3 regions of the Salinifilum ghardaiensis genome follow, and region 3 is predicted to be linked to each of the others. Evidence: riboswitches for the same ligand, from Rfam matches in the RefSeq annotation. Region 3 holds a riboswitch; each other region holds the start of a gene.
What was found. Region 3 has a riboswitch for glycine ahead of gcvH (glycine cleavage system protein GcvH). Riboswitches for the same ligand answer to the same signal wherever they lie in the genome.

Region 1 (10,146 bases), 2.4 Mb from region 3:
GAGCACCGTGGTCGCGCCGACCAGCAGCGGCGCGTAGACGATGTAGGAGTGGCCGACGACCCACCCCACGTCGGAGGCCGTCCAGAACACGTCACCGGGGTGGATGTCGTAGATGTTCGGCAGCGACCAGGCCAGCGCGACTGCGTGCCCCCCGTTGTCGCGGACCACGCCCTTCGGCCGCCCCGTGGTGCCCGAGGTGTGCAGCACGTAGAGCGGATCGGTGGCCGCCACCGGGACGCACTCGGCCGGGTGCGCGTCCCGCAGGGCCTCGTCCCAGTCCAGGTCGCGCGGGCCCGGTTCGGCCGGGGACTGCGGACGCTGCACGAGCAGCACGCGGTCCGGCTGGTGGGTCGTGCGGCTCAGCGCCTCGTCGACGATGGGTTTGTACGGCACGACCCGCTGCGGTTCGATCCCGCACGAACCGGCGACGATCACCTTCGGCTGGGCGTCCTCGATGCGCGCTGCCAGCTCGTCCGGGGCGAACCCGCCGAAGACCACCGAGTGCACCGCCCCGATCCGCGCGCAGGCGAGCATCGCCACGATCGCCTGGGGGATCATCGGGAGGTAGAGCACGACGCGGTCACCGCGCGCCACCCCCTGCTCGCGCAGCGCGCCCGCGCACCGCGCGACCCGGTCGAGCAGCTCGCGGTAGCTCCACGTCTCCGCCGCCGCTGCGACCGGCGAGTCCCACACCACCGCCGGCTGGTCGCCGCGGCCGTCGCGGACGTGCCGGTCGAGCGCGTTGAAGCAGGTGTTCATCCGCCCGTCGGGGAACCAGCGGTAGAACGGCGCGTTCCCGTCGTCGAGCGCCCGGGTCGGCTCGGTGTCCCAGTCGATCGCCCGGGCCGCGCGCAGCCAGAAGCGCTCGGGGTCGTGCAGGCTTTCGTGGTGCAGATCGGCATAACCCGCCATCGGCAACCTCCGCGGGAACGGTGGGGAACGGATCCCCGTGTCCTACCGCACGCCCGCAGGTGATGCCAGGGGGCGGCCCGCGGCGGGCTCCCGGGCCCGCACGGGGGCCCGGGGTGGCCCCCGGGGCGGTGTCCGGCCGGGCGCTCCGCCCGGTGCCCGGTGCAGCTGTTCGGTCCGGCGCTCGCGTGATCGGCGCCGCGCTCGCGCTCGGCGACGCGTGGTGTTCGTCCGGCGACTGTTCGTGTCGGGTGCGCGACATGTGGTGGAGGAGTCCGCACAATCGGCGGCGGGACGCCTCGCCGGGCGTTCCGCCGAGGCCGGCGCCGCGGGGAGATGCGGTGCCGGTGCCGCAACGTTCGCCGGTGAGCACGGACGGGAGGTGCTTTCCGCAATGACAGGTGACGGAGCCCGCGACTCCTCCGGGGCCGGTGGGAGCGAAGCCGCCGAGGACCTGCCCACCGCGCTGCACAGCGTGGTGTGGAGCCACGGGCACGCCTACGTGCTCGAAGGACTGAGCGGGGCCCGCTGGGCCGGGGTCGACGACCGCGGCCGACCGTGCTTCCTCACCGACGCCGACCTGCGGCGTCGCGGCTTCACCGTGCAGCGGGCTCGCACGGCCTGAGCGACCGGGCGGTGCGCAGCGCCGCCCCGACTTGCGCCGCGCGTCCCGGACCGCGCCGCGGTGGGGGCGCGCTCGGCGGCCGCTGTTCGATCACCGCGCGGTTGCGCTGCGCACGTCGGTCCCGCACCGGGGCGGTGGGCCGCATGTGCGATCCTCATCCGGGGAGGCGTCGTACCGATGGGCTCGGTACCGGCGGCGGCGCGACACACAGGGGGAGGCCGTGGTGCACGACGCGGACAGCACCACGAACGGCACCGCGCGAGGACCGGCCGAGGAACCGGGGGCGTCGGCGGGCGACCCCGCCGGAACCGGGGACCAGCCCGGCGGCGCCACCGCTGCTTCCGGCGAGGGCGCGCCGATCGAACCCGGCATCGAGCGGATGCGCGAGGTCGCCGTCGGACTCTGGCACGACCCGTGGTTCACCGTGCCGAACCTGCTCAGCGCGATCCGGCTGGGCGGGGTGCCGCTGTTCCTGTGGCTGCTGCTCGGCCCGCAGGCCGACCTGCTGGCCCTGCTCGTCCTCGTCGCCAGCGGTGTGACCGACTGGCTCGACGGGAAGCTGGCGCGGTGGCTCGGGCAGTACAGCCGGCTCGGCGAAGTCCTCGACCCGGTGGCCGACCGCCTCTACATCGTGGCGACGCTGGTCGCCTTCGTGCTGCGCGACGTCGTCCCCTGGTGGATCGCCGCGGTGCTCGTCGGGCGGGACGTGGTGCTGGCGCTGTGCGTGCCGGTGCTGCGCTTCTGCGGATTCCAGCCGCCGGACGTGCACTACCTGGGCAAGGCGGCCACGTTCTGCCTGATGTACGCCTTCCCGATGCTGCTGCTGGTGCAGGAGGACATCGCGCTCAGCGAGGTGCTGCGGCCCATCGCGTACGCGCTGACCTGCTGGGGCGGCGTGCTCTACCTCTGGGCCGGCGTGCTCTACCTGGGGCAGGTGACCGCAGCGCTGCGGGAGGCGGCGCGCGCGGTGCGCGGATGACGCGCCCGGCGCAGCGCGTGTTGCGGGACGTGCCGGTGGGCAATACGCTGCCCGCCGGCGGATGATCTCGCGAGCCCGGCCGGTGACCGGGCTGAGCAGCGCCCCCGAGCAGGAAGGCGGACCCAGTGGCCTCGGAGGAGATCAGGTACACCCAGGAGCACGAGTGGGTGCGCCGCACCGATGCGGAGACCGTGCGCGTCGGCATCACCGACTACGCGCAGCAGCAGCTCGGTGACGTCGTGTTCGTGCAGGTGCCGGACGTGGACGAGGGCGTCGAAGCCGGCGGGGCGATGGGCGAGGTCGAGTCGACCAAGAGCGTGTCGGACCTCTACGCCCCGGTCGGCGGTGTCGTCACCGCCCGCAACGAGGCCCTGCAGGACCGGCCCGAGCTGGTCAACAGCGACCCCTTCGGGCAGGGGTGGCTCGTGGAGCTGCGCTTGGCGGACGTCGCCGAGTGGGACGTGCTGCTCGACGCCGAGGCCTACCAGCGGCTGATCGAGCAGGAATGACCGCGCCGCGGCGCGCGTTGATCACTGCGGCGACCGGGACTCCCGCGTACTCGGGCTGGTGCCGGCGCGGTACGTTGGAATCTCGTTGGCACGATCTATCCGCGTAGAGGAGAGCTCAGGTGAGCCAGAACAGCGGCTCCGGTGACGTCCCACCGGAGCAGTCACCGGAGACCACCTCGGTCTTCAAGCCCTTCTCGGAGCAGGACGGCACCGAGAGCGCCCCGCAGACCGAGTCCGCGGGCTCAGGGGTCGACGCGCTGCCGGCCGGGTCGGCGCTGCTGGTGGTGAAGCGCGGTCCGAACGCGGGCTCGCGGTTCCTGCTGGACCGGGAGACCACCAGCACGGGGCGGCACCCGGACAGCGACATCTTCCTCGACGACGTCACGGTCTCGCGCCGGCACGCCGAGTTCCGGCGCGAGGGCAACGACTTCGTCGTCGTCGACGTCGGCAGCCTCAACGGCACCTACGTCAACCGGGAACCGGTGGACACCTCGGTGCTGGCCAACGGTGACGAGGTGCAGGTCGGCAAGTTCCGGTTGGTGTTCCTGACCGGGCCGGCCGACGGGGGACAGAGCGCGCGCTGAAGCGGCAGCGGACCTGAACGCGGGGCGACGCCGGTGAGCGGGCGCCGCCCCGAGCGGTGCGAGTGTCGCCGCCGAGGCGCGACTGCGCGGCCCGGTCGGCCTTCGCGTCCACCGCCGCCCGCGGGGCGGTGTAGGGTGACGAGCGCTGCCGTCGGTCGGGAACCCGCGGCGATCCGCCGAGCGGGGGGTTGCGACGGGCCCGCGCCTCCCGTCGGGGCGGTGCGCAGTGGAGGACGGACGGCTGGGCGCGTCCGCCGTATCGCGGGTAGCGTCGGAAGCGTCGGTGCGCGATCCTCGACAGGGATGTCACGCTTCGGCGCGCTGGAGGAGGCGATGTGACGATGAGCAGCGAGATGCGCGTCGTCGGCGTGCGCGTGGAACTACCGGCCAACCAGCCGATCCTGCTGCTGCGGGAGACGGAGGGTGAGCGGTACCTGCCGATCTGGATCGGCTCGGTGGAGGCGACCGCCATCGCGCTGGAGCAGCAGGGGGTGCGGCCGGCGCGTCCGCTGACGCACGACCTGCTCAAGGATGTGATCGGTGCCCTGGGGCGTGATCTCGAGCAGGTGCGTATCACGGATCTGCAGGAGGGGACGTTCTTCGCCGAACTCGTCTTCGACGGGGACGTGCGGGTGTCGGCGCGGCCGAGCGACTCGGTGGCTCTGGCCCTGCGCGCCGGCGTGTCCATCCACGCCGACGAAGCGGTGCTGGACGAGGCAGGTCTGATCATCCCGGACGAGCAGGAAGACGAAGTGGAGAAGTTCCGCGAGTTCCTGGATTCGGTCTCACCGGAGGACTTCCGCGGCGCGGACACGTGACCGCGCGAGGACGATCGCGGAGCGACGGGGCCCTCGGCGCGGTCGAGGGCCCCGTCGTCGTCGCGCTCCCCGCCGTCGCGGTCCCTCGCCCGCGTGTGGCGGGGTGCGGCCCGGAGGGGAGGCCGGGGGCGGCGCGGAGGCCCCGCCGCTGTTGATCTTCTCCGGCGTGGTCCGCGCGTCGCGTTGACCGCCCACACCGGGCGGCCTACTGTCGAATTGCGCGAATCGCTCCGGTGTCGTTTTCGCTGGCAGTCGTGGGGGATCGGGACAGCAGGGAGGTCCCGGCTGCTGGCGCCGAGGCGGGTGCTGGCGGGCACCCGGGCGCGTCGGCTGCCGGGACCGGCAGCCGGGCCGGAGCAGATTCGCCGAACGCACCGGACCGGATTCGTCGGCAGCGTGCCGGACGAGGGGAGGCAGGCGTGGTCGAGCAAGCGCCCGAGCGGGGTTCCGCAGGGGAAGAGGACGAGTCGCCTGGTGCGCCGTCCGCTGGGACCGCTGCGACCGGTGCGCCCCCGATGCCCGGCGGGGGCGGCGCGACGGAGGAATCGTCCCCGCACGGGGCCGGCGGAATGCTGCCCGAGGACTCGGTCTCCGACGAGCTCGTCGGTTTCCGGGGAGCGGCGGCGTGCCAGATCGCGGGCATCACCTACCGCCAGTTGGACTACTGGGCGCGCACGAAGCTCGTGGGCCCGTCGATCCGCAGCGCCACCGGTTCGGGTTCGCAGCGGCTCTACTCGTTCAAGGACATCCTCGTGCTCAAGGTGGTCAAACGGCTGCTGGACACGGGGGTGTCGCTGCACAACATCCGGCTGGCCGTGGACCACCTGCGCAGCAGGGGGGTGCGCGACCTGGCGGGGCTCACGTTGTTCAGCGATGGCACCACCGTCTACGAGTGCACCTCCCCCGAGGAGGTCGTCGACCTGCTGCAGGGCGGGCAGGGCGTCTTCGGGATCGCCGTGAGCGGGGCGATGCGCGAGATCACCGGGACGATCCACGAGTTCCCCGCCGAACGCGCCGACGGCGCGCTGGTCGAACCGCTCGAGGAGGACGAGCTCTCCCGCCGGCGGCGGGACCGGCGCACCGGGTGACCGCGGGCCCGGGGCCGCGGTCCCGGCGGGGACGGGCGCACCGCGCGCTCGCGCCGGTGCGCACCGTCAAGCAGGTGTGCGTCAGCTGACAGCCCCTCGGGCGGGAGCGCCTGATCAGGTATGCTCACGGCATCGCTGACCCCGTGCGGGAGAGTTCGGCTCGAGCGATCGAGTCGGCGCCGAAGGAGCAAATCTCCCCATCAACCTCTCAGGCCACTGGACCGCGCGGGCGAGATGCCTCTGGAAAGAGGGTGCGGCGACGGCGGCGCACCCCGCCGACGGTGCAAGTCCGGCCGGACCGCCGGACGAAGCTCTCAGGCGTTCGCGCAGCGAACAGTGACAGAGGGGGAGAGTCGGCAGCACGCTGGTGTTGCCGCCCCCTTGTTCGCCGCGAAGATTGAGGTTGGGCGATGACCGACGTGACCCACGACCGCATTCCACTCGCCGCGCTGGAGCACGGGACTCCGTTCGCCGATCGGCACGTCGGGCCGACGCCGGCCGAACTCGCCCGGATGCTCGACGTGGTCGGGGTCGGTTCCCTCGAGGAACTGGCAGACAAAGCCGTGCCCAGCGGAATCCGTGAGCGGGACCTGCAGCTCGAGCTGCCGGAACCGGCCACGGAAGCCCAGGCGCTCGCGGAGCTGCGCGACCTCGCGCAGCGCTGCACCCCGCGCACCCAGATGATCGGGCTCGGCTACTACGACACGATCACCCCCGGCGTGATCCTGCGCAACGTGCTGGAGAACCCCGCCTGGTACACGGCCTACACGGCTTACCAGCCGGAGATCTCGCAGGGGCGGCTGGAAGCCCTGCTGAACTTCCAGACGATGGTCTCGGACCTGACGGGGGTGCCGGTCGCCAACGCCTCCATGCTGGACGAGTCCACCGCTGCCGCCGAGGGCATGACGCTGGTGCGGCGCGGCGGCAAGGCCAAGTCGCCGCGGTTCGTCGTCGATGCCGACACGCTGCCGCAGACCGTGGAAATCCTGCGCACCCGCGCGGAACCGCTCGGCATCGAGCTGGAGGTCGCCGACCTGTCGCAGGGCGCGAGCGGTCTGCCGGACGGCGAGTTCTTCGGCGCGCTGCTGGCCTACCCGGGCGCCTCCGGCGCCGTCCGGGACCAGGAGGAGGTGCTCGCGGAGATCCACCGCCGCGGGGCGCTGGCCGTGGTCGCCACCGACCTGCTGGCCCTGACGCTGCTGCGCGCCCCCGGTGAGATCGGCGCCGACGTCGTCGTCGGCAACACCCAGCGCTTCGGCGTGCCGCTCGGGTTCGGCGGCCCGCACGCCGGGTTCATGGCCGTGCGCAAGGGCCTGGAGCGGCAGCTGCCGGGACGTCTCGTCGGCGTGAGCGTCGACACGGACGGCAACCAGGCCTACCGGCTGGCACTGCAGACCCGCGAGCAGCACATCCGCCGCGAGAAGGCCACGAGCAACATCTGCACCGCGCAGGTGCTGCTGGCGGTCATGGCGGGCATGTACGCCGTCTACCACGGCCCGGCGGGCCTGCGGAACATCGCCACCCGGGTGCACCGGATGGCGGCCGTGCTGTCCGCCCGCCTGCGCCAGGGCGGGGTCGAGGTCGTCGAGGACGCCTTCTTCGACACGGTGCTGGCCCGCGTGCCCGGGCGCGCCGACGAGGTCGTGGCCGCCGCGCGCGCGGAGGGCATCAACCTGCGCAGGGCCGATGCGGACCACGTGGGCATCGCCTGCGACGAGAGGACGACCCGGCAGGACCTGCGCGGCGTGTGCGCCGCGTTCGGCCTCACCGCCGAGCTCGGCGAGCTGGACGAGCTGGACACCGGCACCGCGGACGCGCTGCCGCGCCCGCTCGAGCGCACGTCCGAGTACCTGACCCACCCGGTGTTCCACCGCCACCAGTCGGAGACCTCGCTGCTGCGCTACCTGCGGGAGCTCTCCGACAAGGACGTCGCGCTGGACCGCAGCATGATCCCGCTGGGCTCGTGCACGATGAAGCTCAACGCCACCACCGAGATGGAGCCGGTCACCTGGCCCGAGTTCGGCGACCTGCACCCGTTCGCGCCCGCGGAGGACGCCGAGGGGATGCTGCGGATCGTCGACGACCTCCAGCGGTGGCTGGCCGACATCACCGGCTACGACGCGGTGAGCGTGCAGCCCAACGCGGGCAGCCAAGGCGAGTTCGCCGGTCTGCTGGCCATCCGCGCCTACCAGCAACAGCGCGGGCAGGAGCAGCGGGACGTCTGCCTGATCCCGGCCAGCGCGCACGGCACCAACGCCGCCAGCGCCACCATGGCCGGGTTGCGCGTGGTCGTCGTGCGCTGCGACGACTCGGGCAACGTCGAGATGGAGCACCTGCGGGAGCTCGCGGCCAAGCACGCCGACGACCTCGCCGCGATCATGATCACCTACCCGTCCACGCACGGCGTGTACGAGGACACCGTGCGGGAGGTGTGCGGCGTCGTCCACGAGGCGGGCGGTCAGGTCTACGTCGATGGGGCGAACCTCAACGCCCTCATCGGGCTGGCCCGGATGGGCAAGTTCGGCGCGGACGTGTCCCACCTGAACCTGCACAAGACGTTCTGCATCCCGCACGGGGGCGGCGGTCCCGGTGTGGGCCCGATCGGCGTGCGCGAGCACCTCGCCCCGTTCCTTCCGAACCACCCGCTGCAGCCGCAGGCCGGTCCGGAGACCGGGGTCGGTCCGATCAGCGAAACCCCGTGGGGGAGCGCGTCGATCCTGCCGATCTCCTGGGCGTACGTGCGGATGATGGGTGCCGACGGGCTGCGCCGGGCCACGTTGACCGCGGTCGCGGCGGCGAACTACGTGGCGCGGCGCCTGGACCACTACTTCCCGGTGCTCTACACCGGCAAGGACGGCTACGTGGCCCACGAGTGCATCCTCGACCTGCGGCCGATCAGCAAGAGCAGCGGCGTCTCGGTGGACGACGTGGCCAAGCGGCTCGCCGACTACGGCATCCACGCGCCGACCATGTCCTTCCCGGTCAACGGCACGCTCATGGTGGAGCCGACCGAGAGCGAGGACCTCGCCGAGCTCGACCGGTTCTGCGAGGCCATGATCCAGGTCCGCACCGAGATCGACAAGGTCACCGCCGGTCAGTGGCCGGCCGAGGACAACCCGCTGGTGCACGCGCCGCACACCGCCGCCTCGCTGGCCGGTGACTGGCCGCACGCCTACAGCCGGCAGGAGGCGGCCTACCCGATGGGCACGGGGGTGACCTCCAAGGTCTGGCCGGCGGTGCGCCGCGTCGACGGGGCGCGCGGGGACCGCCACCTGGTCTGCTCGTGCCCGCCGCTGTCGGCCTACGAGAGCTGAGGTCCTCCGCGGGGCGTGTGCGCCTTCCTTCCCAGGGCAGTCGCGCACGCGCCCCGCGCGGGCGCCCGTCCCGGATTCCGCCGCACGGCGGATTTGCGTGCGGCGATGGGAGCATGACACGGTTGCCCTTTTACGTGACGGCTCCGAGAGGAATGGGGCGAATCATGCTCACCATCAGTGAGAGTGCCGCGGAGGTCATCAAGCTGGTCCTGATCGGCGGTGACTCTCCGGAAGGGTCCGGGCTGCGCATCGCGGCCAGCGGCGACGGGTTGCAGGCCGCGGTCGCGGACGAGCCGGAAGCCCAGGACCAGGTGGTCGAGCGGGACGGGGTCCGTGTGTTCCTGGAACAGCACGCTGCTTCCGTGCTCTCGGACAAGACGCTCGACGCGGAACGCGACGACAATGGTGAGTTGAGCCTGGCCGTCCGCGAGGACTGACACCACTGACGTCATCGGCCGTCGGCGGCGCGCGTTCCCGCCCGGAACCGCCGCCGGCGGCTTTCACGCATCGCGTCCCAGCGGCGCACGGCCGCCCGGCGCGATGGTGCACGCGCCCGGTGCCGCGGTGCGCGAGCGTCGTGGGCAGCAGCCATGGTGGTCGGGACGGCTGACGACGTCAACACCCGCAGCGGGCCCGCTGGCCGGGCCGCCGATGGGGCCGGGCCGCTGCGGCGGACCCGTCCGCGGCGCCGGGCCTCCCCGCCCGGCTCAGGCGCGGGCGCCGTCGGCGTGCTGCCGGCCCCAGGTGCGGATCTCCTCGCAGGCGGCGATGATCCGCTGCCGCAGCCCGTCGGCCTCCTCGGCGAAGGCGCGCTGCCGGCGCACGTACTCGGCCCGTCCCTGCGCGGTCTCGATGGGCACCGGTGCGAAACCGAGCTCCCGGAAGTCGTACGGGCTGGCGCGCATGTCCAGTTCCCGCACGCGCATCGCCAGGTCGAAGCAGTCCGCGGTCAACTCCGCGGGGACGAACGGGTCGAGCTTGTAACACCACTTGAAAAGATCCATGTTGCCGTGGAGGCACCCCGGCTGCTCGCTCCGGACCTGGTCGGCGCGGCTGAGCTGGAACTCGTTGCGCGGACGCGCCTGCTCGGTGAAGAACCGGAACGCGTCGAAGTGCGTGCACGTGATCCGCATCGACTCGACGACCTCGTCGGTGCCGGTGTGGCCGAGCCGCAGCGGCCACTCGGCGTGCCGCACATCACCGGGCCGCGTGCGGTAGAGCATGGCCCACTCGTGCAGGCCGAAGCAGCCCAACCTCGCCGGGCGCGCGGCCGTGGCGGACAGCAGGTCGTGGACGAACTCGACGGTTTCCCGGCGCTTG
Region 2 (10,146 bases), 460 kb from region 3:
CGACGACGTCGGCGCCGGCGCGGGTCATCTCGCGCGCGTCCGCGGCGGAGAACACGTACGGCGTGGTCAGCAGGCCGGCCTCGTGCGCCGTGGCGATGAGCTCGACCTCGCGGTCGTAGCTCATGCCGGTCTCCTCGAGGTTGGTCCGGAACGTGCCGTCGATGAGCCCCACCGTGGGGAAGTTCTGAACACCGGAGAAGCCGAGGTCGGCGAGTTGGCCGAGGAAGCGCTCGGGCATGAGGAACGGGTCGGTCCCGTTGACACCGGCGAGCACGGGGGTGCTGCGCACGACCGGCAGCACTTCCCGCGCCATCTCCACGACGATGTCGTTGGCGTTGCCGTAGGCCAGCAGCCCGGCCAGCGAGCCGCGCCCGGCCATGCGGTAGCGCCCCGAGTTGTACAGCACGATCAGGTCGATGCCGCCGCTCTCCTCGGCCTTGGCGGACAGGCCGGTGCCCGCGCCGCCGCCGACGACCGGCTCTCCGCGGTCGACCTTGCCGCGCAGCCGGGACAGCAGTTCCGGGCGTTCGACACGCTTCGTCATATCCCCTTCCCTCCCCGTGCACGGGTCATCCCCCGGGGGGCGTCCCCGCGCGGGCCGGTGCCTCGGTCGTTCACGACGACCGCGGAGCGGTACCGATGCCCACTTCCGCCGCGGCGGCCACCACGGCGTCGGTGAACTCCGCGTCGTTGATGTTGTGCGGCACGCGCCGCACCCGCTCGGCGTCGCGCACGTTCCGCTCGATCGCGCCGAACAGCCGCTCGTCGGCGGCGGCATCGCGGAACGCGGCACCGGGGGAGTCCAGCAGGGACACCCCGCCCTCGGGCAGCAGGAACCGCACGGGCCCCGCGCAGGCGTTGATCTTGCCGGCGAGGAACTCGCCGATGCGCTCGCACTCCTCGGCGGTGGTGCGCATCAGCGTCACCTGCGGGTTGTGCTCGTACAGCAACCGGTCGCGGAACTCCTCCGGCACGGTGCCGCGCGCACCGAAGTTCACCATGTCCAGCGCACCGCACGAGCCGACGTAGGGCACCCGGGTGCGCGCGATCGCGTCGAGGCGCTGCTCGCCGGCGCTCATCACACCGCCGACGAGCAGATCGGCGATCTCGGTGGTGGTGATGTCGACGACCGCTTCGACGTAGCCGTCGTCGACGAGCTTCTCCATGGCCCGCCCGCCCGTCCCGGTGGCGTGGAAGACCAGCGGGTCGTGGGTGGCGCGCATCCTGTCGGCGACGGCGGTCACGCACGGGGTGGTCACGCCGAACATGCTCAGCGCGAGCGCGGGTTCGTGCTCGGCTTCGGGGACCTCGTGCGTGAGCGCGCCGAGCAGCGCGTGCGCGGCGTTGCCGAGCACGCGGCGGGAGATGCGGTTCAGCCCGGCGACGTCGGTCACCGAGGGGAACAGCACCAGGTCCGAGGAGTCCACGTAGGAGGAGGTGTCACCGGATGCCACTGTGGACACGATCATCTTCGGCACGCCCACCGGGAGGGCGCGCAGACCGCGGGAGATCAGCGCGGTGCCGCCGGAGCCGCCGAGGCCGAGCACCCCGTCCGCCGGCCGCTCGGCCAGGAAGCGCTCGAGCGCGAGGGCCATGGCGGCCACCGCCGTGCCGCGGTCGGCGGTGAACACCGCGTCCGCCCCCTCGGGGTGGTGCGCGGCGACGTCCCGGGCGGGGACGTCCGGTGCCGCGCTCCGCGCAGCGGGGCCGGTGCCGACGTCGACGGTGGTCACGGCGCAGTGCGGGGCGAGCAGCTCCGCCACGTAGCGCAGATCGTCCCCCTTCGTGTCGAACGTGCCCACCACGTAGGCCCTCGGCGTGCGGTGCCCTCCGGTCACGGCGCCCTCCGTACACGGCTGCGTGATCATCGCGGATGCTACTGCGCCAGCGCCTGCTCTGCCCAGAGGCGCGCGTCCGCCGCGTCAGCGGCTCACGACGACCGGCCCTCGTCCGGGACGGCGGGCAGCTGCGCGCGCAGCGCGGTGATCTCGGTCTTGAGGGAGGCGACCTCGCCGCGCAGCCGTTCGGCCTCCGCGGCGCTGTCGGCCGTGGCCCGGCCGGCGCGCTCGACGGAGTTCTCCACACCGCCGAACTTCTCCACGAACCAGGAGGCGATGCTGCCGGTGACGACGCCGAGCAGGGCGATGCCCGCGAGCATCAACCCCACGGCGATGAGCTTGCCCTGCCCGGTCACGGGGTAGTAGTCGCCGTAGCCGACCGTGGTGATCGTCGCCATGGTCCACCACAGCGCATCAGCGAAGCTCGTGATCGTGGCCTCGCCGGCGCCGCGTTCGGCGTCCAGCACGGCGAGGGCGGCCGAGACGCCGAGCAGCGCGGTCGCGCCGGAGACGTACAGCACGACCTGCCCGCGCACCCGCGCCTGGATCCTGCGGTTCATCAGCACCAGCACCGTCACCAGCCGCAGCACGCGCAGCTGGCGCAGCACCGGGACGAGGATGACCACCAGGTCGAACAGGTTGTGCAGCACGAACCGGCCGCGCTGCCTGGCCAGGGCGAGGCGCACGGCGTAGTCCACGGCGAACGCGCCCCACGTGACCCACATGGCCACTCCGACGCCGCGGCGCACGCCCGGCTGCATGCCGGGTTCGAGCACCGTCCACGCGTACAGCGCGAAGAACAGCACCGACAGCGCGATGAGCGGCCACTCGGTGCGCTGCTCCCACTTCGCCAGCGGTGGAGGAGCGGCGCTCCCCGCGTTCTCGGAGCGCACGGTCTCGGATGACATCGCGCCCATGGTGCCGTGCCCGGAAGCGCCCGGGAACACGGCCGCGGCACCGGTCACGTCCGCGCTGCCCGCGCGGAAGAACGGCCCGCCGATCCGCGGGGAACGGCGGGCCGCAGGGCGTCACCGGCTCGGCTTGTTGCCCTTGAGCAGCTTGTTCTTCGCCTCGTCGATCTTGGCCCGGGTCTTGGGGTCCTGGGCGTACTTCTTCGCCTGCCGGATCGCCCGGCGCCCCTGGGGGCTGCTGGCGAGTCCGACGATCTTCTTCATCAGCGACATGTCCGCTCCTGGTCGGTCCTCAGCACGCGGCCTGTCCGCCGAAGTCCTGCCCGTCGAACGGCAGACCGGCGCGTCACCTGGGGATCAGGCGTCCACCAGCCTACCGAGGTGATCGCGGGGACGACACCGCGCGCGGCGGGCCCCGGCGCGGGGACCTCAGCCGAGCACCCCGCTGACCGAGCTGTGCCCCTTGAGGATGTTGCGGGCGATGGTGCGGCGCTGGATCTCGTCGGTGCCCTCGAAGATGCGCAGCAACCGCAGGTCGCGGAACCAGCGCTCGACCGGCAGCTCGCGGGTGTAGCCCATGCCGCCGTGGATCTGCATCACGCGGTCGACGATCTCGTTGGCGCGGGTCCCGCCGTAGAGCTTGGCCATGGACTGCGCGTGCCGCGAGTCCATCCCCTGGTCGACCTGCCAGGCCGCTTGCAGCACGAGCCACCGCAGCGCCTCGATCTCCACGGCCGAGTCGGCGATCATCCACTGGATGGCCTGCCGGTCGGCGATGGGCGCGCCGAAGGTCTGGCGGTTGTTGGCGTACTCGGTGGCCATCCCGACGAGCCGCTCGCAGGCGCCGAGCGCGTGCGCGGGCAGCATGTAGCGCCCGCGGCCGATCCACTGCATCGCGAGCTGGAAGCCCTGACCGACCTCGCCGAGCACGTTCTCCTCGGGCACGCGCACCTCGTCGAACACCAGCGAGGCGGGTTGGCGCTCCCACTCGCCCATGATGTCGATGGGTTCGGAGGTCCAGCCCATGTCGCGGTCGACGAGGAAGCAGGTCACTCCGCCGTCGGCGCCCTTGGACTTGTCGGTGACGGCGAACACCATGGCGAAGTCGGCGTCGATGCCGCCGGTGATGAAGGTCTTCTCGCCGTTGATCACCCACTCGCCGCCCTCCTTGCGGGCGGTGGTGCGGATGTTCTTCGCGTCCGATCCGGCACCGGGCTCGGTGATGGCGAAGCAGGACTTCCGGGTGCCTTCGATGGTGGGCAGCAGGTAGCGCCGCTGCTGCTCCTCGTTGCCGCGGTAGAGGATGTTGTCCGCGTCACCGCCGAACTGGAACGGCACGAACGTGCGCCCCAGCTCGATCTGGATCAGCGCCGTCAGCACGGCCGGCAGGCCCATCCCGCCGTACTCCTCGGGGGTCTGCACGCCCCAGAACCCCGCCTCGCGCGCCTTGTTCCGCAGGTCCGCCTGCTCCTGCTCGGTCAGCCCCCGCTCACCGGCGCGCTCCCGGTGCAGCACCTGCTGCTCCAGCGGCATGAGCTCGCGCTGGACGAACTGGCGCACCCAGTCGCGCACGTCGCGCTCGGTATCGGACAACGAGAAGTCGACCATTGACCTGCACCCTTCCGCGTGAGCTACTAACTAACAACGTTAGTTTTATGGCAGCCTAGAGTCGGCCGCGCAGCCTTCGCAAGAGGCGTCCACCCCAGGCCACCCCGTCCCGACCGTGGAGAAACCGTGCCCCGTCCGAGCCGTCCCCGCCTGACGACCGAGCGCATCGCCCGGGTCGGCCTCGAGATCATCGACGCCGAGGGGCTCGAGGCGCTGTCCATGCGCCGCCTGGCCGAGCGCCTCGACGTCCGCGCGGCGTCGCTGTACAACCACGTGCCGAACAAGGACGACCTGCTGCACACGATCTCCGACGAGGTCATGGCCCAGGTCGACGTCTCCGGCTTCGAGGTCGACTGGCCCACCGGCCTGCGCACGTGGGCGCGGTCCTACCGCGCCGCCCTGCGCGCGCACCCCAACCTCGTGCCGTTCCTGGCCGGCGGACCGGCCCGCCGGGAGAACGCGCTGCGCCGCGCCGACCGGGTGCACGGCGGCCTCGTGCGCGCCGGCTGGCCGCAGCGGTACGCCACGATGATCGGCGCGTCGACGAAGTACCTCGTCGTCGGCTCGGCCATGGCCTCGTTCGCCGAGGGCTTCCCCGCCGACGCGAGCGTCTACGACGAGCGGTTCCCCCACCTCGACCGCGCCCACCTGCTGCCGCAGCACACCGAGATCGACGCGGACAGCTTCGAACTCGCCCTCGGAGCGCTCATCGACGGGTTGCGCGAGGTCCACCGCACCCTCACCGCAGCGGCGCGCGAGGGCGGAGCGGCGATGCCGCACACCCCGCGCTGACCTGCACGCGCAACCGAGTGAGATCAGCCTCGCGTTGCGGTTGACTGCCCGCGGGGTCCTCCGTAGCGTCACGCTCTGACCAGGCCACAACCGGACAGCAGCGGACAGCAGACCGCACAACCGAATACCGCGCCGTTGACTCCGTGCGGGAGAGATCCCGGCCCGTCGGGACGCCGAAGGAGCAAGCACTCCCCAGCAAACTCTCAGGCACCACCTACCGCACGGTACGAGGCGGAACGGGAGGAAAGCAGGAGCGGACCGCTTCTCGCCCACGGTGCAAGCCGTCCAGCGACGGTGAAACTCTCAGGCCCATGACTCCAGGGGAGATCGCCCGACGTGCGTACGACCGCGCGGGTGGCGATCGAAGTGGTCCGGCTACGCTGGCAGGATCCGATTGCGTGCAGTTCCGGACCCGCGACCGCCGACCGGCGCCGCCCCCAGGAGGAGTCAGACACGATGACCTCACCGAGGCAGACGCCCCTGCACCAGGTCCACGAGGAGCTGGGTGCGACGTTCACCGACTTCGCCGGCTGGCACATGCCGGTGCGGTACACCAGTGACACCGCCGAGCACAACGCGGTGCGCAACAGCGCCGGCCTGTTCGACCTGTCGCACATGGGTGAGCTCCACATCCGCGGGCCGCAGGCCGCGGAGGCCATGGACTACGCCCTGCTGGCCAACACCTCGGCGATCACGCCCGGCCGCGCGCGCTACACGATGATCTGCAACAGCGACGGCGGCGTGCTCGACGACCTCATCGTCTACCGGCTGCGCGAGGACGAGTACCTCGTCGTCGCCAACGCCGCCAACGCCGGCACCGTCTCCGAAGCGCTGGCCGACCGCGTCTCCGGCTTCGAGGTCGAGTTCCACGACACCTCGCACGAGTACGCGCTCATCGCGCTGCAGGGGCCGAACGCGGCGGCGATCCTCGGGCCGCTGACCGACACCGACCTGTCGACCGTCAAGTACTTCGCCGGGTACTACAGCACCGTGGCTGGTCGCGAGGTCATGCTCGCCCGCACCGGTTACACCGGCGAGGACGGTTTCGAACTGTTCACCGCGCCGGAGGACGCCGAGCCGATCTGGCGGGCGCTCGCCGAGGCCGGCGCGGACCACGACCTCAAGCCCGCCGGACTGTCCTGCCGGGACACGTTGCGGCTGGAAGCGGGTATGCCGTTGTACGGCAACGAGCTCAGCGCCGAGTTGACGCCGTACCACGCCAATCTCGGCCGGGTGGTCAAGCTCGACAAACCCGACGACTTCGTGGGCAAGGCCGCGCTGGCGAAGGTCGCCGAAGTTCCCACCGACCGGACACTGGTGGGGCTGAGCACCGACCAGCGGCGCGCGCCGCGGCACGGCTACTCCGTGCTCGACCCCGGGGGCAACGAGATCGGCGAGGTCACCAGCGGTGCGCCCTCCCCCACTCTGGGGCACCCGATCGCGATGGCCTATGTGGACCGCGCGCACAGCCAACCGGGCACGGCGCTGAACGTGGACGTGCGCGGCAGGTCGCTGCCGGTGGAGGTGGTGGAACTGCCGTTCTACCGCCGCGGCACGTGACAACCGCGCCGTTCGACCGATCCGCAGGGCCGTCGCAGACAGAAAACAGGAGGCAACACCAAATGTCCACACCGGACCTGTTCAACGACCAGCTTGCCGCGGTCGACCCGGAGGTCGCTGCTGCGGTGGGTTCTGAGTTGCGTCGCCAGCAGAACACGTTGGAGATGATCGCTTCGGAGAACTTCGCACCGCGCTCCGTCCTGGAGGCTCAGGGGTCGGTGCTGACGAACAAGTACGCCGAGGGGTATCCGGGCAAGCGCTACTACGGCGGCTGCGAGAACGTCGACGTGATCGAGCAGTTGGCGATCGACCGGGCCAAGGAGCTGTTCGGCGCGTCGTTCGCGAACGTGCAGCCGCACTCGGGTGCGCAGGCCAACGCCTCTGCGATGTTCGCGCTGCTCAAGCCGGGCGACACGATCATGGGGCTGGACCTGGCCCACGGTGGCCACCTCACCCACGGCATGCGGATCAACTTCTCCGGCAAGCTCTACAACGTCGTGCCGTACCACGTCGACGAGTCGGACCACCGCATCGACATGGACGAGGTGGCCCGGCTGGCGCGGGAGAACCGGCCGAACATGATCATCGCCGGCTGGTCGGCGTACCCGCGGCAGTTGGACTTCGCCCGCTTCCGGGAGATCGCCGACGAGGTCGGGGCGTACCTGATGGTGGACATGGCGCACTTCGCCGGTCTGGTCGCCGCGGGGCTGCACCCCAACCCGGTGCCGCACGCGCACGTGGTCACCACCACCACGCACAAGACCCTGGGGGGTCCGCGGGGCGGGGTGATCCTCTCTGCTGACGAGGAGCTCACCAAGAAGTTCAACTCGGCGGTGTTCCCGGGGCAGCAGGGCGGTCCGCTGGAGCACGTGATCGCGGGCAAGGCGGTGCTGTTCAAGGCCGCACGCGGCGAGGAGTTCGTCGACCGGCAGCGGCGCACCGTCGAGGGGGCGCAGGTCCTGGCGCAGCGCTTGCAGCAGGGCGATGCGACCGCCGCGGGGGTGCAGCTGGTCTCCGGTGGGACCGACGTGCACCTGGTGCTGGTGGACCTGCGCAACGCCGAGCTGGACGGCAAGCAGGCCGAGGACCGGCTGCACGAGATCGGGATCACGGTCAACCGCAACGCGGTGCCGAACGATCCGCGGCCGCCGATGGTGACCTCCGGGCTGCGGATCGGCACGTCCGCGCTGGCCACCCGCGGCTTCGGCGCCGAGGAGTTCGGCGAGGTCGCCGACGTCATCGCCGAAGCGCTGCAGCCGAACCTCGACGAGGCGAGCACGAAGAAGCTGCGGGCCCGCGTCGAGGCCCTCGCCGCGGCCAAACCGCTCTACCCGGGCCTGTGATCCGCCCGAGGCCGTGAGCAACAGCTGCTGATCTGCCGGTCCCCTCCGCTCCACCGGAGGGGACCGCGGCCCGATCGTGGCGGGGCCGCGCTCCCGACCGGGGGCGCGGCCTCGATCGCGGGACGATTCGACGACATCGCCCGCGAAACGCCCCGCGGACGTGGTCGCGGGTGCCATCCTGACGCGCCATGGAGACGATCACCCCCGACGTGCGAATCGCGCGCGAGCCCTCCGCCGCGCGGCGGATGTGGTGGTTGGCGGGAACGGCCGTCGGCGGACCCGCTCTGGCCGCCTGCTTCGCCGCGAGCCTGCTGATCACCTCGCAGCAGGGCGAGACCTGGTCGTACGGGTGGTGGTTCGGCATCTTCGCCTTCCTCTGCACCGCCCTGCCAGCCGTGCTGCAGGCCGTCGCGTGGCTGCCGGTGCTGCGGATGCGGGACCTGTCGATCACGTTCACCGCCGGCGGGTTGACCTACCGCACGCGGGAGACCCGGCGGACCGTGCGCTGGCCGGACGTGCGCTGGATCCGCCTCGGTCACCGGCCCGTGCTCGGCACCTCCCTGCACGTGCGGCTGAACGCCCCGCGGGGCAGCGCCCGGTGCAACGGCCTGTTCGTGCCGCTGGGCGCCGACGCACCACCACCGCACGAGCTGCGGCGAACCCTGATGCAGCTCAGCGGCAACACGGCGCGGCTCAAGAGCTGATCAGGCGAGCTCCTCGCAGAGCTCGGCCGGCGGTCGACCCGCCCGAGGCGCGCCGGCCGGTGGGGTCGCGCCCGCGAGCGGTCCGCACGCGCGGCGTGCGTCCCAGCTGAACGGGGCCGAAGCGCAGCGGCGGGCACCGCGCTCAGGCGGCCTGCTCGACGTCCTCGTCGGCCGCGACGGGTCCACCGGTCTCCTGCTGCAGCGCGGCCTCCTGCTTGCGGGCGCGCCGGTGGCGCCAGTACCAGATCGACACGCCCCCGACGACCAGCACCGTGGCGAACAGCCAGCTCGCCTGCCCCAGCGCGTGCTCGATCGCCTTGACCGAGGTGCCCGCCGCCCAGCCGACACCCACGTGCATCCCGGACCAGCCGGCGGCGCCGACCACGGAGGCGAGGAGGAAGCGGCCGTAGCCGAGCTGGCTCGTGCCCGCGGCGGCGGGCACGAGCGTGCGCACGACCGGCAGGAAGCGGGCCACGAGCACCGCGCCGATGCCGAAGCGCCGCAGCAGGCGGGTGGCCCGGTCCCAGTGCTGCTGGCCGAGCTTGCGCACGGCTTTGGTCTCGCGCACGCGGATGCCGTAGCGCCTGCCCAGCCAGTAGCCGATGTTGTCGCCGACGGCGGCGCAGAGGGTCACCACCAACGCGAGGGTGAGGAAGAAGCCCCAGCTGTCGACCGTGGCCGCCGAGATGAGCAGCCCGCTCTCCCCGGGCACGAGGAACCCGAGGCCCAGCGTGCACTCGGCGAGGACCAGCCCACCTGTCACCAGTACCAGCAGTGGTCTGGGCAACCCGGCGACGAGGGCCAGGAAGTCGCTGATGAACGCCACGCAATCACCTCGGGGAGCACACCGGCAGGCATCTTCCCGCAACGCTACCGGCCACGTGCTCGAGCACACTCAGGGATGTCCCCCACCTGGGCACGGATCCGCCCGGACACCGCGCACGGGGAACGTTCCCGACTTTCTCCGGCTGTGCGGCCGCGGTGGCGCGGCTCGCGGTGCCCTCACGGCACGGGTGCGCGCACCTCCTCGCCCCTCTCCACTTCCGAACGGTGCCCGGAGACCGCGGGGGAGGCGAGGCGGTCACGCTCTCCACCGTACGCAGCGGGCCGGGGCGCGAGGGCGTCTTCCGCCTCGCTCGGCGCCCGCGGTGTGACGAAGTCGTTGAGCACGACCGCGAACACCGGATCACGTCCGCGTGCCGCCGCGACGCAGCCGGGCAACGCCGACACCCCGCTCAGCAGCCCGTTCTTCGCGCGCACCGCGCCCTCCGCCGCACGAGGGGAACGACCGGCGACCCCCGCCCAGTTCCACCGCGTTCGCATCGCACACCCTCTCCGAGGAGCCCGCCACCGTCGGCGACTCACCGAAGCACGTCCCCGGAGCGTGGTC
Region 3 (10,146 bases):
GGTTGCGGCCCCGTTCGAAGCCCTCCGCGCCGCGCTCCACGACGAGCAGGCTGATGCCCTCGTGGCCCGCGTCGGGATCGGTGCGCGCCACGACGACCACCAGGTCGGCGAGGATCCCGTTGCTGATGAACGTCTTCTGCCCGTTGAGCACGTAGTGGTCGCCCTCGCGCACCGCCGTGGTGGTGATGCCCTGCAGATCGCTGCCCGCCCCCGGTTCGGTCATCGCGATGGCGCTGATGAGCTCGCCGGAGCAGAACCCGGGCAGCCACCGCTGCTGCTGCTCCTCGGTGGCGAGCTTCAGCAGGTAGGGGGCGATGATGTCGTTGTGCAGCGGCGCCCCGAAGGAGGTGATCCCGGCGGTGACGAGCTCCTCGGCGAAGACGGTGTTGAACCGGAAGTCGTCGACCCCCGCACCGCCGTGCCGCTCCTCGGCCGCGAACCCGAGCAGGCCCTGCCGCCCGGCCGCGAGCCAGGCGTCGCGGCTGACCACGCCGTCCTGCTCCCACTGCTCGGCGTGCGGTGCGAGCTCCTTCTCCACGAAGGTGCGCACCGTGTCGCGGAACGCCTCGTGATCGGTGTCGTACAGTTCCCGCCGCATCGTCAGACTTCCTTTCGCACCACGGCTTCGGACTCGAGCAAGTCGTCGTCGAGCGCCCAGTCGCGGGCGACCTCGGCTGCGTGCGCACCGGCGCGCGGGGGTTCCCGCGGCGGCTCCGCCGGGGTTCGGCTGAACCGCGGTGCGGCTGCGGGCTGCCGGACGCCGCCGGCCTCGGGCAGCACCGCCCGCGCGGCCACGTGCGGGTGCTCGGCCGCTTCGGTCATGGACAGCACGGGCGCGACGCACGCGTCGGAGCCGGCGAAGACCTCCTCCCACTCCTCGCGGGTGCGCGTGCGGAAGACGTCGCCGAACGCGCGCCGGATCTCGGGCCAGTTGGCCGGGTCGTCGCGGTCGGGCAACCGCTCGGCGAGCCCGAGCCGCTCGATGAGTTCGGCGTAGAACTGCGGTTCCAGCGCGCCGACGGAGACGTGGCCGCCGTCGGCGGTCTCGTAGACGTCGTAGTAGGGGGCGCCGGTGTCGAGCAGGTTGGTCCCCCGCTCGGTCGTCCACAGACCGGCGCCGAGCATGCCGAACAGCATGGTGCCCAGGTGGCTCGCACCGTCCACGATGGCCGCGTCGACGACCTGGCCGCGTCCGCTGGTGCGCGCTTCGAGCAGCGCGGACAGCACCCCGACGGCGAGGTAGAGGGAGCCGCCGCCGAAGTCCCCGAGCAGGTTCACCGGCACCTGCGGCGGACCGCCGGCGCGGCCGATGGAGTGCAGCATCCCGGTGAGCGCGATGTAGTTGATGTCGTGCCCGGCCCGGTCGGCGCGAGGCCCCTCCTGGCCCCAGCCCGTCATCCGCCCGTACACGAGCGCGGGGTTGCTGCGCCAGCAGTCCTCGGGGCCGATGCCGAGCCGCTCGGTCACCCCGGGGCGCAGTCCTTCGAGCAGGACGTCGGCGCGGTCGGCGAGGCCGCGCACGGCCGCCGCCCCGTCCGCGTGCTTGAGGTCGACGGCCAGCGAGCGCTTGCCGCGGTCGAGCACGTCGGCCGGGTTCCCGGCGTTCTGCGGCCGGTCGACGCGGACGACGTCGGCGCCGAGGTCGGCCAGCAGCATGCCGCAGAACGGCGCCGGTCCGATCCCGGCGAGTTCCACCACGCGCACGCCCGCCAGCGGCCCCGCCGGGCGCGCGGCCTGCGAGGATTCGGTCACGAACCACCTCGTTCCCGGGCCCGTCCGGTACGGCGCGCCCCGCAGAGATTGTGACGTGCTCAGTGTTACACCGTTGGTGTCACAGAGGTCAAGGAGTATCGTGCGGCCATGCTCCGAACTGCGGACGACGAGCTCACCGTCGATGAATTGGCCGCCCGCGCCGGGGTGACCGTGCGGACGATCCGCTTCTACTCCTCGCGCGGGCTGCTCCCCCCGCCGCGGCTGCGCGGGCGGACCGGGATGTACTCGGGCGAGCACCTCGCCCGGCTCGACCTGATCCGGGAGCTGCAGGCGCTCGGCTTCACCCTGGCAGCGATCGAGCGGCAGCTGCACCGCATCCCGGACGACGCCTCCCCCGCGGAGCTGGCCCTGCAGCGCGCGCTGATCGCCCCGTGGACCGACGACCAGGCCGAGGACCTCGACCGCCACGAGCTCGACCAGCGGGCCGGGCGCCACCTCGACGACGCGCGCATCGACCAGCTCGTCCAGCTGGGGATCGTGCAGCGCCTCGACGACGGCTCCGGGCGGGTGCGGCTGCTGGTCCCGGCCATGCTCGACGTCGGCCTGCGCATCCTGGAGTTCGACCTGCCGCAGGACATGCTGGTGCGCGCCAAGGAGATCGTGGACCAGCACACCGGTCAGATCGCCGTGGAGCTGCGCGAGCTCTTCGCCGAGAACGTGCTGCGGCCGTACCGCCAGCGGGGACGTCCGGAGGAGGAGCGCGAACGGGTGCAGGCGGTGGCCGACGAACTGCGGCCGCTGACGCTGCGGGTGCTCGTGGACGGGTTCCAGCGCGCGGTCAACCGCGTGATCCGGCACCACGTGGGGGAGAGCCGGGAGGAGTCGCACGTGGACGGATCCGCCGACGGGGACCGCGGCGCGGACCACTCCGCGTCCACGGGGGATTCCCGCGGGGAACCCGGGGAGGGCTCCGGCGCGGCGGAAGGGGGCGCGGACGCCGGGCGGTCCTCCCGGCCGCGGAGCCCGAGCCGGTGACGACCGGACGACGCGCTCCCCGCTCGTGATCAGACCACAGCGGACACCACCCGACGGTGTGATCACCGGAGCGAAAAGAGCGCCGCTGATCGTTACTTCTCGTCACGACCGCAGCGCCTCGAAACCTCGATCAAGTTAAATTCGGGCATACCCGATACACAACGCCGCGCACGCCGATAAAGATGGTGGCAGTCCGCTACCTTCGCAGAGGAGTGTGCACATGACCAGGTTCCGTCGGGCAGTGCTCGGCTCGGTCGCCGCTGCCGGGCTCGCACTCAGCCCCGCTGTCGCGAGCGCCGCCGCCAACCCCGACCCCGCGGCCGAGCCCGCCGACAGCATGCTCACGCTGACCGTTCAGAAGCAGGACTCCGCGCGCAGCGCCGCGGTGCTCACCTGCGACCCGGCCGGCGGATCGCATCCCGCGGCCCGGCAGGCGTGCGCTTCGCTCGCCAGCGCCAACGGCAAGCTCAACACGCTCAAGAGCGATGAGATGCGGTGCACGATGGAGTACGCCCCCGTCACCGCCACGGCCACCGGCGACTGGAGGGGTGAGCCGGTGCGCTTCCAGAAGGAGTACTCGAACTCCTGCCGGATGCAGGCCGAAACCGGCAAGATCTTCCAGTTCTGAACGACCGCGCCGCGCGCCGGGACGCCGGCTCGGTACCGGGCGTCCCGGCTGCCCCGCGCAGTCGTCCGCTCCGGCACACCGGATCGGCCCACACCGGATCGCCCCGCGCTGGACCGTTCCCCACGCCGGATCGACCCCACCGGGGCGGCCCCAGCACAGCTCCCGGTCCCGGAGCGGTCTTCCCTGCTCCGCAGGCCCGCCGGTGCGAGCGGATAACCTGGCGGTATGGCCTCCGAACCCGACGGCGAGCGCTGGCCGCGGCGGCTGTACGCGACCGGCGATGACCCGGACCCGCGCTTCAGCCTCGCCAACGAGCGAACCTTCCTCGCGTGGATCCGCACCGCGCTGGCGCTGATGGCGGCGGGCGTCGGCGTGGAAGCCCTCAACGTCGTACCGCACTCACCCGCGAGTCCACTGCGGACGATCCTCGCGGTGCTCCTCGTGGCGGGCGGGGTGGCCTGCGCCGGTGGGGCGTTCCACCGCTGGTTCGCCACCGAGCGGGCGCTGCGCGCGGGACGCACCCTGCCCGCCCCGCGGCTCGGACCCGTGCTCGGCTACGGCCTCGTCGCGGCCGGTGTGCTCGCCTGCGTGCTCATGTTCCTGCCCGGCGTCTGAGATGCGCACCGCGAGGGAACGGACACCCGACGCGGAGAGGGCGCCCGCCGCGGAGGGAGCACCGCGATGACGGCGAACGGACCGCGCCCCCGGCAGCCCTGGGACCCCGGGCTGCAGACCGAGCGCACCGCCCTGGCCTGGCTGCGCACCACGCTGGCGTTCACCGTGGGCGTCCTCGTGCTGCTGCGGCTGCTCGCCTGGCACAGCGTGCTCGCCGCGGCCGTCTGCGCGGTGGTGCTCGTGCCGCTGGTCGCGGGCAGCACGTGGCTGACCTGGCGCCGGAACCTGCAGGAGGAGCGCCGGTTGCACGCCGCCCGCCCGCTGCCCGGTGCGGGGCTGCACGCGGCGGTCACCGCGGCGGTGGTGCTCACCGGCGCCGCTGCCCTGCTGTACATCGTGCTCTGAGAGCCCGTGCGCGACCTCCTCCGTTGCGAGCGGGCCTTCAGCACTCGATGACGTTGACCGCGAGGCCGCCCCGCGCCGTCTCCTTGTACTTGTCCTTCATGTCGCGCCCGGTGTTGCGCATCGTCTTGATCGCCTTGTCCAGGGACACGAAGTGCGTGCCGTTGCCGCGCAGCGCCATGCGCGCCGCCGTGATCGCCTTGACCGAAGCGACCGCGTTGCGCTCGATGCACGGGATCTGCACGAGCCCGCCGATCGGGTCGCAGGTCAGTCCGAGGTTGTGCTCGACGGCGATCTCGGCGGCGTTCTCCACCTGCGCCGGGGTGCCGCCGAGGACCTCGGTCAGCCCGGCGGCGGCCATGGAGCAGGCCGAGCCGACCTCGCCCTGGCAGCCCACCTCGGCACCGGAGATCGACGCGTTCTCCTTGAACAGCGCGCCGATGGCGCCCGCGGTGAGCAGGAAGCGCACGATGCCGTCCTCGTCGGCACCGCGGACGAACCGCGCGTAGTAGTGCAGCACGGCGGGCACGATCCCCGCCGCGCCGTTGGTCGGCGCAGTCACCACGCGGCCGCCGGCCGCGTTCTCCTCGTTGACCGCCAGCGCGTACAGCCCCGCCCACTCGGTCGGGTCGTCCTCGTCGGACAGCTTCGCCCGCAGGTCCGCCGCGCGGCGGCGCACCTTCAGCCCGCCGGGCAGGTGGCCGGTGGCGCGGCACCCGTTGTCGACGCACTCGCGCATCACGTGCCAGATGTGCAGCAGGCCCTCGCGCACCTCCTCCGGGCTGCGCCAGGACATCTCGTTGGCCCGCATCACCTCGCTGATCGGCAGCCCCAGCTCGACGGCCGTGTGCAGCAGTTGCTCGCCGCTGTGGAACGGGAGCCGCACGGCGGTCGCGTCCGGGGCGATGCGGTCGGTGCCGCTGGCCTGCTCGTCGACGACGAAACCGCCGCCCACGGAGTAGTAGTCGGCGCTGGCCAGCTCCGCACCGGAGGAGTCGGTGGCGGAGAACCGCATGCCGTTGGGGTGCACCGGCAGCGATTCCTGCCGGTGCAGCACCAGGTCGTCGTCCACCGGGAACGGGATCTCGCGGGAACCGGCCAGCCGCAGACTGCCGCTCTGCCGGATCTCCGCCGCGCGCTCGCCGCCGACGGCCGGGTCGACCGTTTCGGGGGCGTTGCCCTCCAGGCCGAGCAGCACCGCGTTCGGGCTGCCGTGGCCGGTTCCGGTGGCGCCGAGCGATCCGAACAATTCGGCCCGCACCCGCGCGACCGCGGGCAGCGCGCCGTCCCGCTCCAGCCGTTCGGCGAACATGCGGGCAGCTCTCATCGGGCCGACGGTGTGCGAACTCGACGGTCCGATTCCCACGGAGAAGAGGTCGAAGACGCTGATCGCCATTGATCGGTCCCCCTGGTGTGCTGTCAGGCCGCGGGACCGCGCCCTGCCAGCGACCGCGGTGTCGTCTCACTGGTCATTCCCGTGCAGCGGCACCGCGGTGAACGCGGGCGGGAACGGTGCACCGGCGGCCGGTGGGCTCGTCGCTCCGGGCGGGCGGCCGCCCGCCCGGACTCCCTCAGGATCCAAGATCCTGTTCCGCAACCTCGCACACCTGCTGCGCGGGGAGCGTGGCGCCTCGCGGGGCAGCGTCCGCCCCTTTCGGAGGGGACTCCGCCACGCCGTTCTCCGCCGCCTCGCGGCGCATCCACGCTGACCCCCGCGCACAACGGAGGAGGTTCCGGAACAGGCCCTAACCGATGAGCTGCTGGTACTCCTCGGCGGTGAGCACCTTGCCCATCTCGGTGACGCGCACCTCCAGCAGCCACCCCTGACCGTACGGGTCCGAGTTGACGATCGCAGGATCGTCGACCACGGCCTCGTTGACGGCGGTGACCTCCCCGGTCGCCGGCGCGTAGAGGTCGCTCACCGATTTCGTGGATTCGAGCTCGCCGCAGGACTGCCCCGCCTCGATCTGCTCCCCGACCTCGGGCAGCTGGACGTAGACGATGTCGCCGAGGGCGTCGGCGGCGTGCTGGGTGATGCCGATCCGGGTGATCTCACCGGACTCGGAGAGCCACTCGTGCTCCTCGGTGTAGTGCAGTTCGCTCGGCAACGTCATGTCGGGAGGCTCCGTCCGTTCGTCGTCCGGGCAGGCCGCGGTCAGTGCACTGCCCGGGATGGGCCTCCCCCTCTGTTGCGGAACCTGAGAGCTTCGCCGCGTGCGCGACTTGCACCGTGGGTGCGGCACCTGCGGTGATGCCGCTTTCCAGAGTCACCTCCTCCGAGCGGTCACTGGGCCTGAGAGTTTGCGGGGAGTCTTGCTCCTTCGGCGCCCCGGTGCCCAGGGGCACTCGGGGTCTCTCCCGCTCGGGATCATCGGCTTATGCGATTGTCGGTGTGGTCACGATAAACGGACGCAGCGGGCTGTCAACACGCCCCACCGCACCACCGGCCGCGCACCAGTGAGGCAGCTCATGTTGGAACTCCCCGCGCTCGTCCAGCGGGTGGGCCCGACTTTGCTGCGCGCAGCGGTTCTGCCGGACGCGACCCCGTGCGTGGGCGACGTCGTCGTCGCTGAGGCCGACATCACGATCACCGAAGGTGATCTGGTTCTCGGTGTGGCGTGCCACGACCGCAGCGAGGCGCTCGACCTCGTCGCCGAGTGCGCCGAGCGGGGTGCGGCCGGTCTGCTGTGCAAGGCGCCGTGGCCCGACGAGGAACCGGTGCGCGCGGCCGCGCGGGAGGCCGGGCTCGCGCTCGTGGAAGTGCTGCCCGGCACCTCGTGGGCGCAACTGGTGTGGCTGGTGCGCGCCGCGCTGGCGGAGGCCGGCGGCCGCCGGGAGGAGCCGGAGGTGCCCGCGGCCGGCGGCTCCGCGCGGGAGTTCACCGGGCTGCCGGGCCTGGGGGACCTGTTCCGCGTGGCCGACGCGGTCGCCGATGTCGTCGACGCACCGGTCACGATCGAGGACGCGCACTCGCAGGTGCTGGCGCACTCGGCGCGGCAGGACCGGATCGACCCGGCGCGCGTGTCGACGATCATGGGGCGGCGCCAGCCGGACGAGGTGCTGGCCAAGTTCCGCGCCCGCGGCACGTTCCGGCAGCTGAGCAAGTCCGGCTCGGCCGTGTTCGTGCCCGCGCAGCAGGACGGCACGCTGCCACGGCTGGTGGTGCCCATCCGGATGGGCGGCGAGCTGCTGGGATCGATGTGGGCCGTAGTGCCGGAGGAGGTCTCCGAGGAGCGCGCCACCGCCTTCGCCGACACCGCCCCGCTCGTGGCGCTGCGCCTGCTGCGCTGGCGCGCGGTGTCCGACGCGGAGCGGCAGCGCTCGGCCGAGCAGGTGCACCTGCTGCTGCAGGGAGGCGAGGGCTGGCGCGCGGCCGCCACGGAGCTGGCCGTGTCGAACGAACCGCACCGGGTGGTGGCGATCGAGGTGCCCGCCCCGGAGGGGCCGGACGAGGGGCACCGGCTGGGCATCTGGGAGTGGATCACCCGCGGGATCGGGCCGCACCCGCTGGTCACGGAGATCGGCAACCTGCTGTACGCGGTGGTTCCGGACCGTTCCGGTCCCGGCGGGTGGCGCACGCTGCGGGAGGCGCTGGCCGGGTGGGACATCGACCCGCGTCCGCTCATCGGCGTGGGCACGGCCGTCGGCGTCGCCGATCTCGCCGCCTCCCGCGGCCAGGCCGACGAGCTCGTGGGACTGTCCCGCGGCGGGCTCACCCGCTCGCGGGTGGTGGTGTACGAGGAGCACTGGCCAGCGCTGGTGCTGTCGCGGATGGCCGGGGCCGCCACGGACGCGGGCGTGGGCGCGCTGGGGCCGCTCGCGGCGTTGCGCGAGCACGACCAGCGGCACGGCTCGGACTACGTGGCCACGTTGCACGCCTGGCTGCGGCACCCGGCCGAGCCGCGGCGGGCCAGCCGCGAGCTGCGGGTGCACCCGAACACCTTCCGGTACCGGATGCGGCGGGTCGAGGAGGTCCTGCAGCTCGACCTGGACGACCCGGACGTGCGCGCGGCGCTGCTCGTCCAGCTGCTCGCCGGCGCGTGGGCCCAGCACGACTGAGCGACCGCTGACCCCCCGCGCTCACGGGGGCAGGTCCGCGAGGAACCCCTCCGCGACCGGGCGGTCGGCGAGGACGCGGCGCCCGTTGCGGTCGTGGCCGGCGAAGGCCAGCCCCGCCTTCTCCGCGACGCGTTCGGACGCCCGGTTGGCGGGTTCCATCCGCGCGATCACCGGTGTCCCGCGGTCGGCGCGGTGCGCTGCGCCGACCGCGTGCCGCGCGAGGGCCGAGGCCCACCCGCGCCCCCACCGGTCCGGGGCGAACCGGTAGTACAGGTTGAACACCCGCGCCGATCCGGCCGCCAGGTACCGCGGGCCGCCGAAACCGGCGATGCTCCCGGGACCTCCCCCTCCGGGGTTCCCCCGCGCACCCACCTCTCCCGGCGCACCGGTCTCTCCCGGAACATCCGGGGAGGCCGTCACCGTCCAGTAACCGATGCCGCAGCGCCGCCAGTCGTCGATCCACTCCTCCAGCAGGGCTCGGCCCTCCTCGCGGTCGCGCAGCGGCCCGCGCGGGTTGTGCCGGTTCGTCCGCGGATCGCCGTGGATGGCGAGGAGGGCTTCCAGGTCGGACGGGCGCGGCTGCCGGACGCGGAACCCTCGGCCTGCTTCTGCCATCGTCACCCTCCTCGAGCGCTTCGCGCGGACGCGCCCCGGACGCGCGGCCTCCCCCCGATCATGCCCCACACCGCTCTTGCGCAGGTGTTCCGCGCTGGAGGTGCGCAGCGGAGCGCGTGTCCCCCGGTCCCCACGAGGACCGCCACCGGGTGCACCGGCCGCTCGGCGGACCGGTACCGGCGGTCCGCGCTCCTCTTCGACGCCATCGCCCGTGCGGTCCCACATCGCCTTGCGCAGGCGTTTTGTGCTGACGGCACAAACGGAGGCGGGCACGCTCATCGTGTGGGAATGATGCGTCGCCCAGCGGTGCGACGGATCGTGACACGCGACACCGAGGGAAAGGATCGACCGTGCGCATCGCTGTACCGCGCGAGATCAAGAACAACGAGTACCGGGTCGCGCTCACCCCGGCGGGTGTGCACGAGCTGACCACCCGCGGGCACGAGGTCTTCGTGGAGGCCGAGGCGGGGGCGGGCTCGTCCATCCCGGACGACGACTTCCTGGCCGCGGGCGCGAAGGTGCTGCGGCAGCACGAGGACGTCTGGTCGGAGGGCGAGCTCGTCCTCAAGGTCAAGGAGCCGATCCCGGAGGAGTACCCGCACCTGCGGCGGGGCCAGGTGCTGTTCACCTACCTGCACCTGGCCGCGTCGGAGGAGCTCACCCGGGCGGTGCTGACCGCGGGCGTCACCGGCATCGCCTACGAGACCGTGCAGCTGGCCGACGGCACCCTGCCCCTGCTCGCCCCCATGAGCGAGGTGGCCGGGCGCCTCGCGCCGCAGGTCGGCGCGCACTCGCTGATGCGGCCGAGCGGCGGGCGCGGCATGCTGCCCAGCGGCGTGCCGGGCGTCCCGCCGGCCCGCGTGGTCGTCATCGGCGGCGGGGTCGCCGGGCTCAACGCCGCGCGCATCGCCCTCGGCATGGGCGCGGACGTGCAACTGCTGGACACCAACGTCGCCAAGCTGCGCGAGATCGACAGGGCGTTCGGCGGCCGGATCACGACGGTGGCCTCCAACCGCTACGCCGTGGAGCAGGCGGTGCGCGAGGCGGACCTGGTCATCGGCGCCGTGCTCATCCCGGGG

Region 1: another riboswitch for glycine. It lies ahead of gcvP (aminomethyl-transferring glycine dehydrogenase); the one in region 3 lies ahead of gcvH (glycine cleavage system protein GcvH).
Region 2: another riboswitch for glycine. It lies ahead of gcvT (glycine cleavage system aminomethyltransferase GcvT); the one in region 3 lies ahead of gcvH (glycine cleavage system protein GcvH).

Annotation. Positions count from the first base shown of each region.
Region 1 covers NZ_CM137101.1:1,867,607-1,877,752, forward strand. The annotation lists gene ACVGV0_RS08390 (propionyl-CoA synthetase) at 1-912, opposite strand, end outside; gene ACVGV0_RS08395 (hypothetical protein) at 1,304-1,534, shown strand; gene ACVGV0_RS08400 (CDP-alcohol phosphatidyltransferase family protein) at 1,755-2,513, shown strand; gene gcvH (glycine cleavage system protein GcvH) at 2,639-3,022, shown strand; gene garA (glycogen accumulation regulator GarA) at 3,142-3,606, shown strand; gene ACVGV0_RS08415 (bifunctional nuclease family protein) at 3,948-4,424, shown strand; gene ACVGV0_RS08420 (MerR family transcriptional regulator) at 4,994-5,512, shown strand; glycine riboswitch at 5,649-5,746, shown strand; glycine riboswitch at 5,747-5,865, shown strand; gene gcvP (aminomethyl-transferring glycine dehydrogenase) at 5,923-8,826, shown strand; gene ACVGV0_RS08430 (HesB/IscA family protein) at 8,991-9,263, shown strand; gene ACVGV0_RS08435 (3-methyladenine DNA glycosylase) at 9,534-10,146, opposite strand, start outside.
Region 2 covers NZ_CM137101.1:3,756,444-3,766,589, forward strand. The annotation lists gene ACVGV0_RS17120 (phosphoenolpyruvate hydrolase family protein) at 1-544, opposite strand, end outside; gene ACVGV0_RS17125 (Tm-1-like ATP-binding domain-containing protein) at 615-1,868, opposite strand; gene ACVGV0_RS17130 (potassium channel family protein) at 1,931-2,746, opposite strand; gene ACVGV0_RS17135 (hypothetical protein) at 2,867-3,022, opposite strand; gene ACVGV0_RS17140 (acyl-CoA dehydrogenase family protein) at 3,179-4,357, opposite strand; gene ACVGV0_RS17145 (TetR/AcrR family transcriptional regulator) at 4,484-5,149, shown strand; glycine riboswitch at 5,286-5,379, shown strand; glycine riboswitch at 5,380-5,477, shown strand; gene gcvT (glycine cleavage system aminomethyltransferase GcvT) at 5,606-6,709, shown strand; gene glyA (serine hydroxymethyltransferase) at 6,772-8,052, shown strand; gene ACVGV0_RS17160 (hypothetical protein) at 8,241-8,756, shown strand; gene ACVGV0_RS17165 (DedA family protein) at 8,899-9,582, opposite strand; gene ACVGV0_RS17170 (D-alanyl-D-alanine carboxypeptidase) at 9,759-10,146, opposite strand, start outside.
Region 3 covers NZ_CM137101.1:4,218,132-4,228,277, forward strand. The annotation lists gene ACVGV0_RS19215 (acyl-CoA dehydrogenase family protein) at 1-598, opposite strand, end outside; gene ACVGV0_RS19220 (CaiB/BaiF CoA transferase family protein) at 601-1,752, opposite strand; gene ACVGV0_RS19225 (MerR family transcriptional regulator) at 1,861-2,748, shown strand; gene ACVGV0_RS19230 (SSI family serine proteinase inhibitor) at 2,969-3,376, shown strand; gene ACVGV0_RS19235 (YidH family protein) at 3,602-3,991, shown strand; gene ACVGV0_RS19240 (DUF202 domain-containing protein) at 4,058-4,396, shown strand; gene ACVGV0_RS19245 (L-serine ammonia-lyase) at 4,434-5,789, opposite strand; gene gcvH (glycine cleavage system protein GcvH) at 6,139-6,507, opposite strand; glycine riboswitch at 6,570-6,664, opposite strand; glycine riboswitch at 6,665-6,764, opposite strand; gene ACVGV0_RS19255 (helix-turn-helix domain-containing protein) at 6,863-8,452, shown strand; gene ACVGV0_RS19260 (GNAT family N-acetyltransferase) at 8,474-9,067, opposite strand; gene ald (alanine dehydrogenase) at 9,418-10,146, shown strand, end outside.